DNA from 2 places in the Plantibacter flavus genome. Region 2 is predicted to be linked to the other one. Evidence: riboswitches for the same ligand, from Rfam matches in the RefSeq annotation. Region 2 holds a riboswitch; the other holds the start of a gene.

Region 1 (6,455 bases), 1.8 Mb from region 2:
AATCGGGACGAACTGTCCGGCGAATGACCGTTTGAACGACCTCTCGGGGATGGGAGGGCGCGGCTCGTCCGTAGACTTGGGCGAGCCGCGCCCCACCCAGGAGTGCGGATCGCACTGCTGAACGGGGATCCGTGGACATCATCGGGTGGGTGAACGACGCCGCGACGGCGCTGCCTGATCCGCTGATCTGGCTCCTCGGGCTCCTGTTCACGACCGCCGAATCCGGCCTCTGGCTCGGCCTCGTCGTCCCCGGTGAACCGGTGGTGCTCCTCCTCTCGGCCATGCTCGACTCCGCCCCCGGCGCCCTCGTGCTGTTCCTCGCGGTCGCCCTCGGCGGGTCGCTCGGGGACCAGCTCGGCTACCTCGTCGGTCGTCGTTCCGGTGGTCGTCTCCGTGACTCGGCCGTCATCCGGCGCCTCGGTGTCGACGGCTGGGACCGCGCGGTCGAGGCGCTCGAGCGACGCGGGGCCCAGGCCGTCTTCCTCACCCGGCTCGTGCCCGTGCTCCGATGCCTGACACCGACCGCCGCGGGGGTCGCCGGCGTGCCCTACCGGTCGTTCCTCGCGGCATCCCTGCTGGGCTCCCTCCTCTGGTCCGCCGTCTACGTCGGCGTCGGCTCCCTCGTCCGTGCCACGCTCGACACGGTCCGCCAGTACCTCGGTGCCACCGGCTGGGTGCTGCTGTTCGCGCTCGTCGTGGTGGTCACGATCGCCGCGATCGCCCGATTCCGCCGCGGTGCCGCGATCCCCGGTGACGAGGCGATGATCCCGGTGACGCTGCACGAGAAGACGCCGCTCGCGCGCCTCCGGACGCAGCTGTTCTCCGACGACGACTGGAAGAACCTGCCGAACGCGATCACGGCGGGACGTATCGTCCTCCTACCGGTCTTCGCCGCCCTCGTGATCACCGGCTCCTACTGGGCCGCGCTCGTCGTCGGTGCGGTCGTGTTCCTGAGCGACGTCGCCGACGGACAGATCGCGCGCCGCATGGGCACGGTCTCCGCGCTCGGCACCTGGCTCGACGGGGTCGCCGACCGCCTGACCGTGGTCGTGGTCGCCGCGTCGTTCGCCATCGCGCAGATCATCCCATGGCAGGTGTTCGTGGTCATGATCGTCCCCGACCTCCTGCTCGCGTTCGTCGCCGTCGTCGCGTTCCGCGGGACGCCGGAGGTGCCGGTGAGCATCGCCGGCAAGATCCGGACGGTGTTCCTCTTCGTCGGCTTCTTCGCGCTGCTCACGGGCCTCGCGCTCGGCGGCGGGGATCCGGCGTCGGCGCTGTACCGGGTCTTCGGCGGGGTCGGCTTCGTGGCGATCCTGCTCGGACTCCTCGGCCACTTCGTCGCGGCGACCCAGTATGCGCGACGCATGGTCGTCACCTGGCAGCGACAGGGCGTCCGCGCGGCCCGCTGAGCACCGCGCCGACCATCGTCGGAGGCCCCCACCGGATGGCACACGGCCACAGCGCAGGCGGCGTCGTTTAGGCTCGGAGCATGCCAGTCGACTATCCGGACCTCGTCATCTTCGACTGCGACGGCACCCTCGTCGACACGGAACGCATCTCCGTCCGGGTGAACCTGCAGCTCCTCAACGAGGTCGGCGGCGACTACACCGAGGCGGAGGTGCGGGAGCTCTTCGTCGGCGCCTCACTCGAGACGTACGCGACGCTGGTCGAGCAGCGCCTCGGGAAGCCGCTCGAGGCCGACTGGATCCAGCGCTGGAGCGACATGTTCCGCGGCATCTGCGAACGTGAGCTCGAGGCCGTCGACGGGGTCGTCGACGCCCTCGACGGTATCGCTGCGACCGGGGTGCCGCTGTGCGTCGCCTCGAACGGGATGCTGCACGACGTCGTCCGCAACCTCGGGCAGGTGGGCATCCACGACCGCTTCGACGGGCGCATCTTCAGCGCGACCGACGTCGCCGTCGGCAAGCCCGCACCCGACCTCTTCCTGCACGCCGCCGCCGACTTCGACACGGCCCCCGAGCGGTGCGCGGTCGTCGAGGACAGCGTCGTCGGCGTCCTGGCTGCCCGTGCGGCCGGCATGACGGTCTACGCCTACGCCGGCGGCATGACGCCCGCCGAGCGGCTCATCGGCGACGGCACCCACGTCTTCGACGACATGCGCCTGCTGCCCGACCTCATCCGCGACACCTGGGCGGCCTCCGCGGCACGCTAGCCGTGCCGCGCTAGCTGCGACTGCGGAGCTCCGGGAAGCCGTCCTCGTCGTCGGGGATCGGCTGCGCCGCGACCGTCGGTGCCGGCGTCGCATCGGACGGTTCGAGATCCTGGGCCGAGGCGTCCTGCTCCTCGGCGCGACGTCGGGTGCGTTCGCCGCCGCGCTTGACCGCGCGGTCGAACAACTGCGGGCCGGTCGTCGCCAGGCGCCTCCAGGGGAGGGTGCCCTCGATCTCGATCTGCAGGGAGAAGCTCAGCAGGGTGCGGATGACGACGATGATCGCGAGGACGAGCGCGTCGGTCAGCGACGGCGTCGACGTGACCGTCTTCACGAGGTCTGCGGCCACGAGGATCTCCAGCCCGAGCAGGATGACCGAGCCGATCGTCTCCCGCAGCATCCGGAAGGCCCGAGCGCCGTCGCGCGTGCTCCACCACAGGCGGGCCGAGAGGGTGACGGCGATCACGAAGCCCACGACCATCGCCCCGACACCGGCGACCTCGAAGACGATGGTGACCAGCTCGAAGAAGTCCATCCCTCCATCATCCTCGCCCGCCCGCTGGACGGGAAGCCGGGCCGACCCGCTAGGGTGGTCGCGAGTGACACGGGGTGCCGATCCCACGACGATCGGCTGAGAACACACCCGTCGAACCTGATCTCGTTAGTCCGAGCGAAGGGATGTCGCGAATGAGCGTTCGCACACCGCAGCAGTCCGCCCACCCGTCCACCGACGACTCGTCCGTCGGCGAGTTCGCGAGCGCGTCCGGGGACCTCCTCGAGCGCCTGCGAGAGCACACGCCGCTCGTCCAATCGATCACGAACGCCGTGGTGACGAACTTCACCGCGAACGTCCTGCTCGCCATCGGCGCCGCCCCGGCGATGACCGACATCCCCACCGAAGCCGGGCCGTTCGCCCGCATCGCCTCCGGGGTGCTCCTCAATCTCGGGACGCCGCAGGCGGAGCAGCGCGAGGCGATGGTCGAGGCCGCCTCCGCCGCGAACGACGCCGGCACACCGTGGGTGCTCGACCCCGTGGCCGTCGGCTTCCTACCGGTGCGCACGGCGCTCGCCGCCGACCTCCTCGACCTCCGGCCGACGATCGTCCGCGGCAACGCCAGCGAGATCATCGCCCTCGCCGGACTGGGCGCCGGCGGTCGCGGGGTCGACAGCACCGACTCGGTCGACAGCGCGATCGAGGCGGCCACCGCGATCGCCCGCACCTCGGGCGCCGTCGTCGCGATCTCCGGCCCGACGGACGTCATCACCGACGGTGAGCGCATCGTCCGCTGCTCGAACGGGCACGCCTGGCTCACCCTCGTGACGGGCGGCGGCTGTGCCCTTGGTGCCGTACTCGCCGCCTTCGCCTCACTCGACGACGACCGGTTGCTGACGACGGTCGCGGCGACCACCGCGTACACGGTCGCCGCGCAGCTTGCGGCTGCGGAGAGCCGCGGCCCCGGCTCCTTCGCTCCCGCCTTCCTCGACCGCCTCCACCTCCTCGACGCCGACACCGTCCGCAGCCTGGCGGTGATCGCGTGAGCGCCTCGACCACCGCGGACCGGGTCCTCGCGGCCCGTTCGCACGCCGAGCTCGTGCGCCGCGGCATCGCCACCTACCTCGTCACGGACGCCTCGGCCAGCGGGGATCGCGGTGTCCTCGACGTCGTGCGCCGAGCCGTCGACGGCGGGGTGACCGCGGTCCAGCTGCGGGAGAAGACCGCGTCGGCGCGAGCGCTGTTCGACCTGACCGTGCGTGCGGCGGAGGTCGTCGCCGGTCGGGCGCTGCTCCTCGTCGACGACCGGGTGGACGTCTTCCTCGCGGCCCGTTCCGCCGGTGCCGTCGTCCACGGCGTCCACGTGGGTCAGAGCGATCTCCCGGTCGACGCCGTGCGTCGTATCGTGGGGCAGGCCGCCGTCGTGGGACTGACGGCGAACACCCCGGCGCACCTCGACGCGGTCGCAGCGCTGTCACCCGGGACGGTCGACTACCTGGGCGTCGGCGTCATCCGCCCGACGACGACGAAGCCGGACCACCCGGCGCCGCTCGGCGTGGAGGGGTTCGCCGCGATCGCCGCCGCGACCCCGCTCCCGTGCGTCGCCATCGGTGGGGTGTCACTGGACGACACGGTCGAGCTCCACGCCGCCGGTGCCGGTGGTCTCGCCGTCGTCTCCGCCATCTGCGCCGCCGACGATCCGGCGGCCGCCGCCCGGGCGTTCCGCAGCGCCTGGACCGAGGTCTCGGCATGAGCGCCGTGGAACCGTCGACGACGCCGGAGTCGTCGAACTCGAACCGGGTGCACGGTCGACGACCCGTCACGATCCGCGAGACACCCCGGGTGCTGAGCATCGCCGGGACCGACCCGACCGGTGGTGCCGGGATCCAGGCCGATCTCAAGAGCATCGCCGCGAACGGCGGATACGGCATGGCGGTCGTCACCGCGCTCGTCGCGCAGAACACCCGGGGCGTCCGGTCCGTGCACACCCCGCCGGTCGGGTTCCTCCGCGAGCAGTTGGACGCGGTCGCGGACGACGTGGTGATCGACGCGGTCAAGATCGGGATGCTGGGCGATGTCGCGATCATCGACACCGTGTCGAGCTGGCTGCAGGAGACCGAGACCGGACCCGTCGTCCTCGACCCGGTGATGGTGGCGACGAGCGGCGACCGTCTCCTCCACCGCGACGCCGAAGCGGCCATGCGCGCGCTCCTGCCGCACGTCGACCTCGTGACCCCGAACCTGCCGGAGCTCGCCGTCCTCGCGGCCGAGCCGGTGGCGACGAGTTGGGCCGACGCACTCGCGCAGGCGGAGCGGGTCTCGGTGCAGGCGGGCGTGATCGTGCTCGTGAAGGGCGGGCACCTGACGGGGACGACCGCGTGCCCGGATGCGCTCGTCGACGCCACCGGTGGTCTGGGCGACGACGGATCATTCGTCGAGTTCGACGGTGCGCGGGTCGACACGGTGAACACCCATGGGACCGGGTGCTCCCTGTCGAGCGCGATGGCCACCCTCGTCGCCCGGTCGGGGTCCTGGACCGAGGCGCTCGGCGAGGCGAAGGCGTGGCTCACGACGAGCCTCCGGCACGCGGACGCGCTCGAGGTCGGCTCGGGCAACGGCCCGATCAGCCACTTCGCCGAGCTGTGGGCAGCGGGCGGGACGACCTCACGGCGGCAGGGCGGTGCCGACATCGTCGCGGACTGGTGGGAGGAGATCGCCAAGGTGCGGACGCGGATCGATCACCTGCCGTTCGTGACGACGCTCGCGGACGGCACCCTCGATCCGGCCCGGTTCGCCTGGTACCTGCAGCAGGACGCGATCTACCTGCGGGCGTATTCCCGGGTCCTCGCACGAGCGAGTGCCTTGGCGCCGACGGCCGAGGAGCAGGTGTTCTGGGCGACCGGCGCGGCGAGCTCGATCGAGGCCGAGATGGAGCTGCATCGCACCTGGCTCAGCGCGTATGCCGTGAGCGGTATGGAGGTGGAACCATCGGCGACGACCACGGCGTACCTCGACCACCTGCACGCGGCGACGGTCGACGGCGACTACGGGCGGGTGGTCGCCGCCGTGTTGCCCTGCTACTGGATCTACCAGGATCTCGGTGAACGGCTCGTCGACGCATCGCACGCGGAGCACCCGTTCGCCGCGTGGCTCGACACCTACGCCGACCCCGCCTTCGCGACCGCGAACGCCCGGGCGATCGAGATCGTCGCCGGGGCGGCAGCTCGCGCGGACGAGACCGGCCGCGACACGATGCGTCGGGCGTTCCTCGCCTCGGCCGCTCACGAGGAGGCCTTCTTCGCCGAGCCGATACGATGAAGGCCGGATCCGCCGCCGCGGTCCCGGACCACGACGAGAGGCCCCTGATGCTGACGAGCAACGAGTACTTCGACGGCAACGTGAAGTCGATCGGCTTCACCACGAACGAGCCCGGTGCGGAGTCGGCCAGTGTCGGAGTGATGGAGCCGGGGGAGTACACCTTCACCACGGGCAAGGCCGAGGAGATGTCCGTGATCTCCGGCAAGCTCCGCGTGCTGCTGCCGAACACGAGTGCGTGGCAGGACTTCGGGCCCGACGCGCAGTTCAGCGTCCCGGGGAGCAGCAGCTTCCAGGTCGAGGTCGAGGTCACCACGGCGTACCTCTGCCGTTACCTCAACATCTGAACGCCCTTCGACACTTCGACAGGCTCAGTGCGGCGCAGCTCAGGGACCGGTTGGGGTGCGCCCTCCGAACGGCTCAGGGGCCGGTTCGGTTCGTCCGAGTGTCCCGGCTCAGGACCGGTCGACGACCTCG
Region 2 (6,455 bases):
CTTGCGCTCGGGGTCGAGGCGCAGCTTGCGGGGGTGCTCGACGCGGCCGAGGAGTGTGCCGACGCCCGCGAGCAGGACCGCGACGACGAGCAGCACGACCGGTCGGGTCCACCACCATGCCGCGCTCAGCGGTTCCGCGAAGGGGATGCCGAGGGCGAGCTGGAGACCGGCGACCGCGATGATCAGGGGGAGATGCCAGAGGTACACCGTCATCAGCCGGGACCCGATGAGGAAGACGACGGCTCGCGCGGCGCGGGTCCGCATGATCGCCGTGAGCAGCGGGTGCACCAGGGCGAGCAGGGCGAGCTGCCCGACGCCGAGGACGACGAGGGGGAGGGTCGGTGGGTTGAGGTTGCCGAGCATGCTGGTCGAGTACGGCAGCCAGGTCGTGATCGGCACGAGCGCACCGTAGGAGACGAGCACCACGGCCACGAGGACGAGGCGAGGGACGGTGCGGAGACGACCATCGGCCAAGAAGAACCCGAACTGCTGCAGCAGCGGCCAGACGAACACCAGGTTGACGAGACCGATGCCCAGGAGGCCGGTCGAGTACCGGACGACGTCGACGAGGATCACGCCGGCCAGCAGGGCCGCACAGGTCAGGACGGGGTGGCGGTCGTGCCAGGTGGCCAGGAAGGGCGCGACCGCCTGGCACAGCAGGTAGGCGGCCAGGAACCAGAGCGGGGACCCGACGCCTGCGGCGACGGCCTCGATGATGGCGGGGTCGACACCGAGCGCCCCGGCGAGCCACAGCCCTGCGGCGAGGAAGAGCAGGACCGGGATCGTCGGCAGGGCGAGTCGGAACACCCGGGACCGGAGGAAGTCGCTGGTCCCGCCACCACGTCTGACGGTGCTGCGCCAGCCGGTGATCGTCGCGAAGCCGCCCACGATGAAGAACAGCGGCATGATCTGGCCGAACCAGGTGCCCGTGTCGAACCACGGCTGCTGCTCGAGCGCCCGGGAGATGCCGATCGCGCCGTCCGGCTCGACCGCCACGGCGACCATCAGGAGGTGGACGACGACCACCGTGACGACGCAGGCGACGCGCACGAGGTCAAGGGCGAGGTCCCGCCCGGAGAGGTCTGGGACCGCCGGGGCCGACCCGGTCCGCGTTCGCGTGCTCATCGCCGGACAGCCTAGCGTCGCCGGACACTCCCGCCTCGGCCCTTGTGGAGAGCGTGTCGGAGGCGACTGCGACAATGGAGGCATGAGTCGGCAGGATGGAGCGTCTCGTCGCGTCTCGGCGCACGATGCCGACGACAGCGGTACCCCCATCCTCCATGTCGACATGGACGCGTTCTTCGTCTCGGTCGAGCTCTTGGAACGGCCCGAGCTGCGCGGTCTGCCGATCATCGTCGGCAACAAGGAGGGGCGGTCGGTCGTCACCTCCGCCAGTTACGAGGCTCGCCGGTACGGCGTGCGCGCGGCGATGCCGGTGTCCCAGGCGATGCGGCTCTGTCCGAGCGCCGTCGTGCTGCCGCCCCACCACGGCCGGTACCGCGAGTACTCCGACCGGGTGATGGAGGTGTTCGAGTCGGTCACACCGCTCGTCGAACCCCTGAGCATCGACGAGGCCTTCCTCGACGTCTCCGGCGCGGTCCGGTTGCTCGGGAGCCCGCGGACGATCGCCGCGCTCGTGAAGCAACGGGTCCTCGACGCGACCGGCTTGCCGTGCTCGGTGGGCCTGGCGGCGACGAAGTACGTCGCGAAGCTCGCCTCCGGCCTGTCCAAGCCCGACGGTCTGCTGGTCGTGCCGGCCGACGAGACCCTGGCGTTCCTCCACCCGTTGCCGGTCGGTGCACTGTGGGGCGTCGGTGGTCGGACGGAGGAGCAGCTGACGAACCGGGGCATCCGGACCATCGGTCAGCTCGCCTCCACCCCGCTGTCGATGCTCCAGCGCGCGGTCGGTGAAGCCTCCGGTCGCCGACTCCTCGAGCTCGCGAACGGGATCGATCCGCGCGGCATCGAGCTGGCACGTCGCGAGAAGAGCGTCAGCCACGAGGTGACCTTCCCGACCGACGTCTCCGACCCGACCATCCTCAAGCGCGAACTGCTGAACCTCGCCGGCCTCGTCGCGATCCGACTCCGGAAGGGCGGCTACGCCGGCCGGACGATCAGCATCCGCGTGCGCTATGCGGACTTCAGCGTCGTCACCCGGTCGCGCACCATCGGCGAGGCCACGAACGTGGGCCGGCGGGTGTACGACGAAGCGGCCTCGCTGTTCGACGACCTCGATCGCGGCGGACGCCTCGTGCGCCTCGTGGGGGTGAAGGTCGACCAGCTCGTCCCGGCCGATGAGGCCGGTGCCGGGCTCTGGGACCCGGACGAGGAGTGGCGTGAAGCCGAGCAGACGATCGACCGGGTCGCAAGCCGGTTCGGCGATCTCGCGATCGCCCCCGCCTCCCTCCTCGGCAAGCCGAGGCGTCGCGGACTCGGCAGTCGCGGAGACTCGCAGGGTGCTGGGAGCACGGATCAACCCCTTGGACCGGGAGATGCCGAGCGATAGCCTCGCCGTATGACGAATCTCGTGGAGAAGCTGGCAGAACAGGCGAAGGGGCTCGGCGTGACCGCGGCCTATGGGGAGCAGCAGGACATCGACGGGACGAAGCTCGTGCCCGTCGCGCTGACGTACTACGGCTTCGGCGGCGGCTCCGAGGGCGACGGCGACGACGCCCCGAGCGGCGGTGGCGGCGGTGGCGTCTCCATCCCCGTCGGTGCCTACATCAAGACCGACGAGGGTCTCCGTTTCGACCCGAACCTCATCTCGCTGATCGCCGTCGCGATCCCGTTCATCTGGGTGAGCGGCAAGGCGCTCGCCGGCCTCATCAAGGCTCTCAAGAAGTAGCCCCCTCCGTCCAACCCCTGTCGTGCGACCGCGCACGGCAGGGGTTAGACTCGTGCCACCACGGGAGTCCGGTGAACCGGGCTGAGAGGAAGGTATTCGCCTTCGACCGTCGAACCTGATCTGGATCATGCCAGCGCAGGGAGACCATTTCTCGCTATCCCGTGCTCTTTTCCGTCTACAGGAAGGGCACGTATCGTGTCAGCATCGACTAAGGTATCACCCTCTGAACGCGCTGTGTCGCGGACCTTGCGCTGGAGGGTCGTCGACATCGTCGTGGTCGCCGTACTCGGCGTCGCGACCGGCCTCATCTTCTGGGCGTGGAACACGCTCGGATCACTCTGGTACGCGGGTGCCAGCGCCGTCACGCCCGGTTTCGGCGGGATCGCCGTCGGGATCTGGCTCCTCGGCGGGGTGCTCGGCGGACTCATCATCCGGAAGCCCGGCGCTGCCCTCCTCGTCGAGACCATCGGGGCGATCGTCTCCGCCCTCATCGGCAACGCATGGGGCATCACGACGGTGTACTCCGGGCTCGCTCAGGGCCTCGGTGCCGAGCTGGTGTTCGCGGCGTTCGCGTACAAGCGCTTCGGCCTCGTTCCGGCGATCCTCGCCGGGGCCGGTGCCGGGGCCGGCGCGTGGCTCCTCGAACTCGTCATGTCGGGCAACCTCGAGAAGGGTGTCGAGTTCAACGCGATCTACCTCGGTTCGCTGCTCGTCTCGGGCGCGATCCTCGCCGGTGTCGTCGGCTGGGCACTCGTCAGGGCACTCGCGTCGACCGGAGCGCTCAGTCGGTTCGCGTCGGGGCGGGACGCTCGGCGCGAGGTCTGATTGTGCCGGGAGCGGCTGCGACCGGTCCGGCGCGCGTCGTCGCGCGGGACTGGGGGTGGCGGCATGCCGGTCGGAAGGCCTGGGCGGTGAGCGACCTCGACCTCGTGATCGAACCGGGCGAGCGGGTCCTCCTGCTGGGGGCGTCCGGTGCCGGCAAGTCGACGCTGATCCACGCACTGGCCGGCGTGCTCGGCGGAGCGGACGAGGGGGAGTCCCACGGCTCGCTCCTCGTGGACGGCGTTCCGCCTGAACGAGCGAGGGGTCGCATCGGGCTCGTGCTGCAGGATCCCGACTCGCAGGTGATCCTGTCCAAGGTCGGCGACGACGTCGCCTTCGGCTGCGAGAACCTCGGCATCGAGCGCGAGGAGATCTGGCGCCGCGTCGACGCCTCGCTGGAGGCCGTCGGACTGGACCTGCCGCTGGACCACTCGACCTCGGCGCTGTCCGGCGGTCAGAAACAGCGGCTGGCCCTCGCCGGCGTACTCGCCATGCAGCCCTCGCTCCTCCTGCTCGACGAACCGACCGCGAACCTCGACCCGGCCGGGGTGGCCGAGGTGCGGGACGCCGTCGCTCGGCTGGTCGATGACGGTTCGTCCACCCTGGTCGTCATCGAACACCGCGTCGACGTCTGGCGCGAGCTGATGACCAGGGTCGTCGTGCTCGACGCCGACGGCGGTGTCCTCGCCGACGGGCCACCCGACCTCGTCCTCGACGACGTCGGGCGGCGCCTGGCCGATGCGGGCGTCTGGGTGCCGGGCGTCCCGCTGGGGTTGGCCCCTCGTCCGGTGTCCGGCCCGTCAGCGGCGGTCATCACGACCGACGACCTGGCGATCGGTCGAACGCGGAAGCAGCCGGTGCAGGAGCACCTGGGGCTCGCGGTGCCCGAAGGCGCGGCGACCGTCATCGTCGGCCCCAACGGCGCGGGGAAGTCCACGCTCGCGCTCACGCTGGCGGGACTGCTGCCGGAGATCACGGGGACGGTGACCGCCGCTCCGCAGCTCGCCGGCAGGCTGGGATCCCGGCCGATCCGCTGGAAGTCGACCGAGTTGCTCACGCGCATCGGGACGGTCTTCCAGGATCCCGAGCACCAGTTCGTCTCATCGACCGTGCGGAACGAGCTCGGTGTCGGCCTGCAGGCCCTCCGCTGGTCCCGGACCGCCATCGATGAGCGGGTCTCCGAGATCCTCGATGCGCTCGGTCTCGGTCGTCTCGCCGAGGCGAACCCGTTCAGTCTCTCGGGCGGTCAGAAGCGCCGGTTGTCGGTGGCCACCGTCCTCGCCGCCCGGCCGGCGGTCATGGTCCTCGACGAACCGACGTTCGGGCAGGATCGACGCACGTGGTTGTCACTCGTCCGCCTGCTGCAGCACGAGCTCGAACGCGGCGCGACGATCGTCTCCGTCACGCATGACGCGGGGGTCGTCGAGCATCTGGGCGACCATCGCATCCTCCTCGAACCGCCGGAGCTCCGGAGGCGGGCCGCATGACGAGCCTCACGGCAGCGGAGCGCTCGACGGTGCTGCACCATCGACCGCCGCTCGATCGGGTGAATCCGGTAACAAAGGTGCTGGCCGTCCTGATCCTGTCCGTCCCGTTGCTGCTGACGATCGACTGGGTGAGTGCGAGCACGGCGGTCCTGCTCGAAGTGATGCTGTTCCCGCTCTCCGGCCTGCGGTTCACCGCGTTGCTGAAGCGGGCCCTGCCGGTGCTCGTCTTCGCGCCCATCGGCGGGATCAGCATGCTGTTGTACGCGAAGCCGGGAGGGACGGAGTACCTGTCGCTCGGGTTCGTCCGCGTGACGGACAACTCGATCGAACTGGCGGTCGCCGTGACGATCCGCGTGTTGGCGCTCGGTCTCCCGACGATCCTGCTCTTCGCGCGGGTGGACCCGACCGATCTGGCCGACGGCATGTCCCAGATCGCGAAGCTGCCGTCGAGGTTCGTGCTCGGGATCCTCGCTGGAGCGCGGATGCTCGGACTCTTCATCGACGACTGGCGCAGTCTCGCGCTCGCCCGTCGTGCCCGTGGCTTGGGGGACCGGGGAGTGGTCCGCCGGTTCGCCTCCATGGCCTTCGTCCTGCTGGTGTTCGCAATACGAAGGGGGAGCAAACTCGCGACGGCGATGGAGGCGCGGGGGTTCGGGGCGCCGATCGAACGCACCTGGGCGAGACCGTCCCGCCTGGGCCGGGCCGATCTCGTGGCCGTCCTGGTGACGGTCGTGATCATGGCCCTCGCGCTGTCCACGGCCGTCCTCGCCGGTACGTTCCGGGTCGTGGGTCAGTGAGCGCGGTCCCGCCGGTCCTGCTCGTCGACGGTCGCTCGGGCACGGGGAAGACGACGCTCGCCTCTTCGGTGGCGTCCGCGTTGACCGACAGCACGGTCATCCACATGGACGACCTGTATCCGGGGTGGGAAGGGCTCGAGGAAGGTGCTCGACTCCTCGTCGAGTGGATCGTCAGACCGTTCGCTGAGCGGCGCGCGGGGGAGTGGCGGCGCTGGGACTGGGAACGGTCCGCCCGTGCGGAGGTGCACCTCGTGCCGAGCGACCGTCCACTCATCGTCGAGGGTTGCGGCTCGTCGTCGCGGGCGTCGCGGGTGCTCGCCGACACGGTGCTGTGGCTCGACGCGCCGATGGTGCAGCGCACGGACCGCCTCATCGGGCGCGGTGACGGTGTGGACTGGCTCGCGGGGTGGACCCTCCAGGAGGACGCGTTCATCGAGCGGGAGCGGCCCGACCTCGATGCCGGGCTCCGCATCGAGGCGACCGGCGCGGCGGACCAGGTCTCCG

What was found. A riboswitch is a leader RNA that binds a small molecule or an ion and turns the genes downstream of it on or off. The one in region 2 is predicted to bind thiamine pyrophosphate.
Region 1: another riboswitch for thiamine pyrophosphate. It lies ahead of thiM (hydroxyethylthiazole kinase); the one in region 2 lies ahead of BWO91_RS20215 (ECF transporter S component).

Annotation. Positions count from the first base shown of each region.
Region 1 is NZ_CP019402.1:3,561,555-3,568,009, reverse strand. It holds gene BWO91_RS16395 (carboxypeptidase regulatory-like domain-containing protein) at 1-27, shown strand, start outside; gene BWO91_RS16390 (CDP-alcohol phosphatidyltransferase family protein) at 132-1,409, shown strand; gene BWO91_RS16385 (HAD family hydrolase) at 1,490-2,173, shown strand; gene BWO91_RS16380 (DUF1622 domain-containing protein) at 2,184-2,705, opposite strand; TPP riboswitch at 2,766-2,866, shown strand; gene thiM (hydroxyethylthiazole kinase) at 2,858-3,709, shown strand; gene thiE (thiamine phosphate synthase) at 3,706-4,416, shown strand; gene BWO91_RS16370 (bifunctional hydroxymethylpyrimidine kinase/phosphomethylpyrimidine kinase) at 4,413-5,981, shown strand; gene BWO91_RS16365 (pyrimidine/purine nucleoside phosphorylase) at 6,029-6,325, shown strand; gene BWO91_RS16360 (hypothetical protein) at 6,434-6,455, opposite strand, start outside.
Region 2 is NZ_CP019402.1:1,777,303-1,783,757, forward strand. It holds gene BWO91_RS08365 (acyltransferase family protein) at 1-1,125, opposite strand, end outside; gene dinB (DNA polymerase IV) at 1,208-2,506, shown strand; gene BWO91_RS08375 (hypothetical protein) at 2,516-2,845, shown strand; TPP riboswitch at 2,896-3,004, shown strand; gene BWO91_RS20215 (ECF transporter S component) at 3,080-3,670, shown strand; gene BWO91_RS08385 (ABC transporter ATP-binding protein) at 3,757-5,154, shown strand; gene BWO91_RS08390 (energy-coupling factor transporter transmembrane component T family protein) at 5,151-5,951, shown strand; gene BWO91_RS08395 (hypothetical protein) at 5,948-6,455, shown strand, end outside.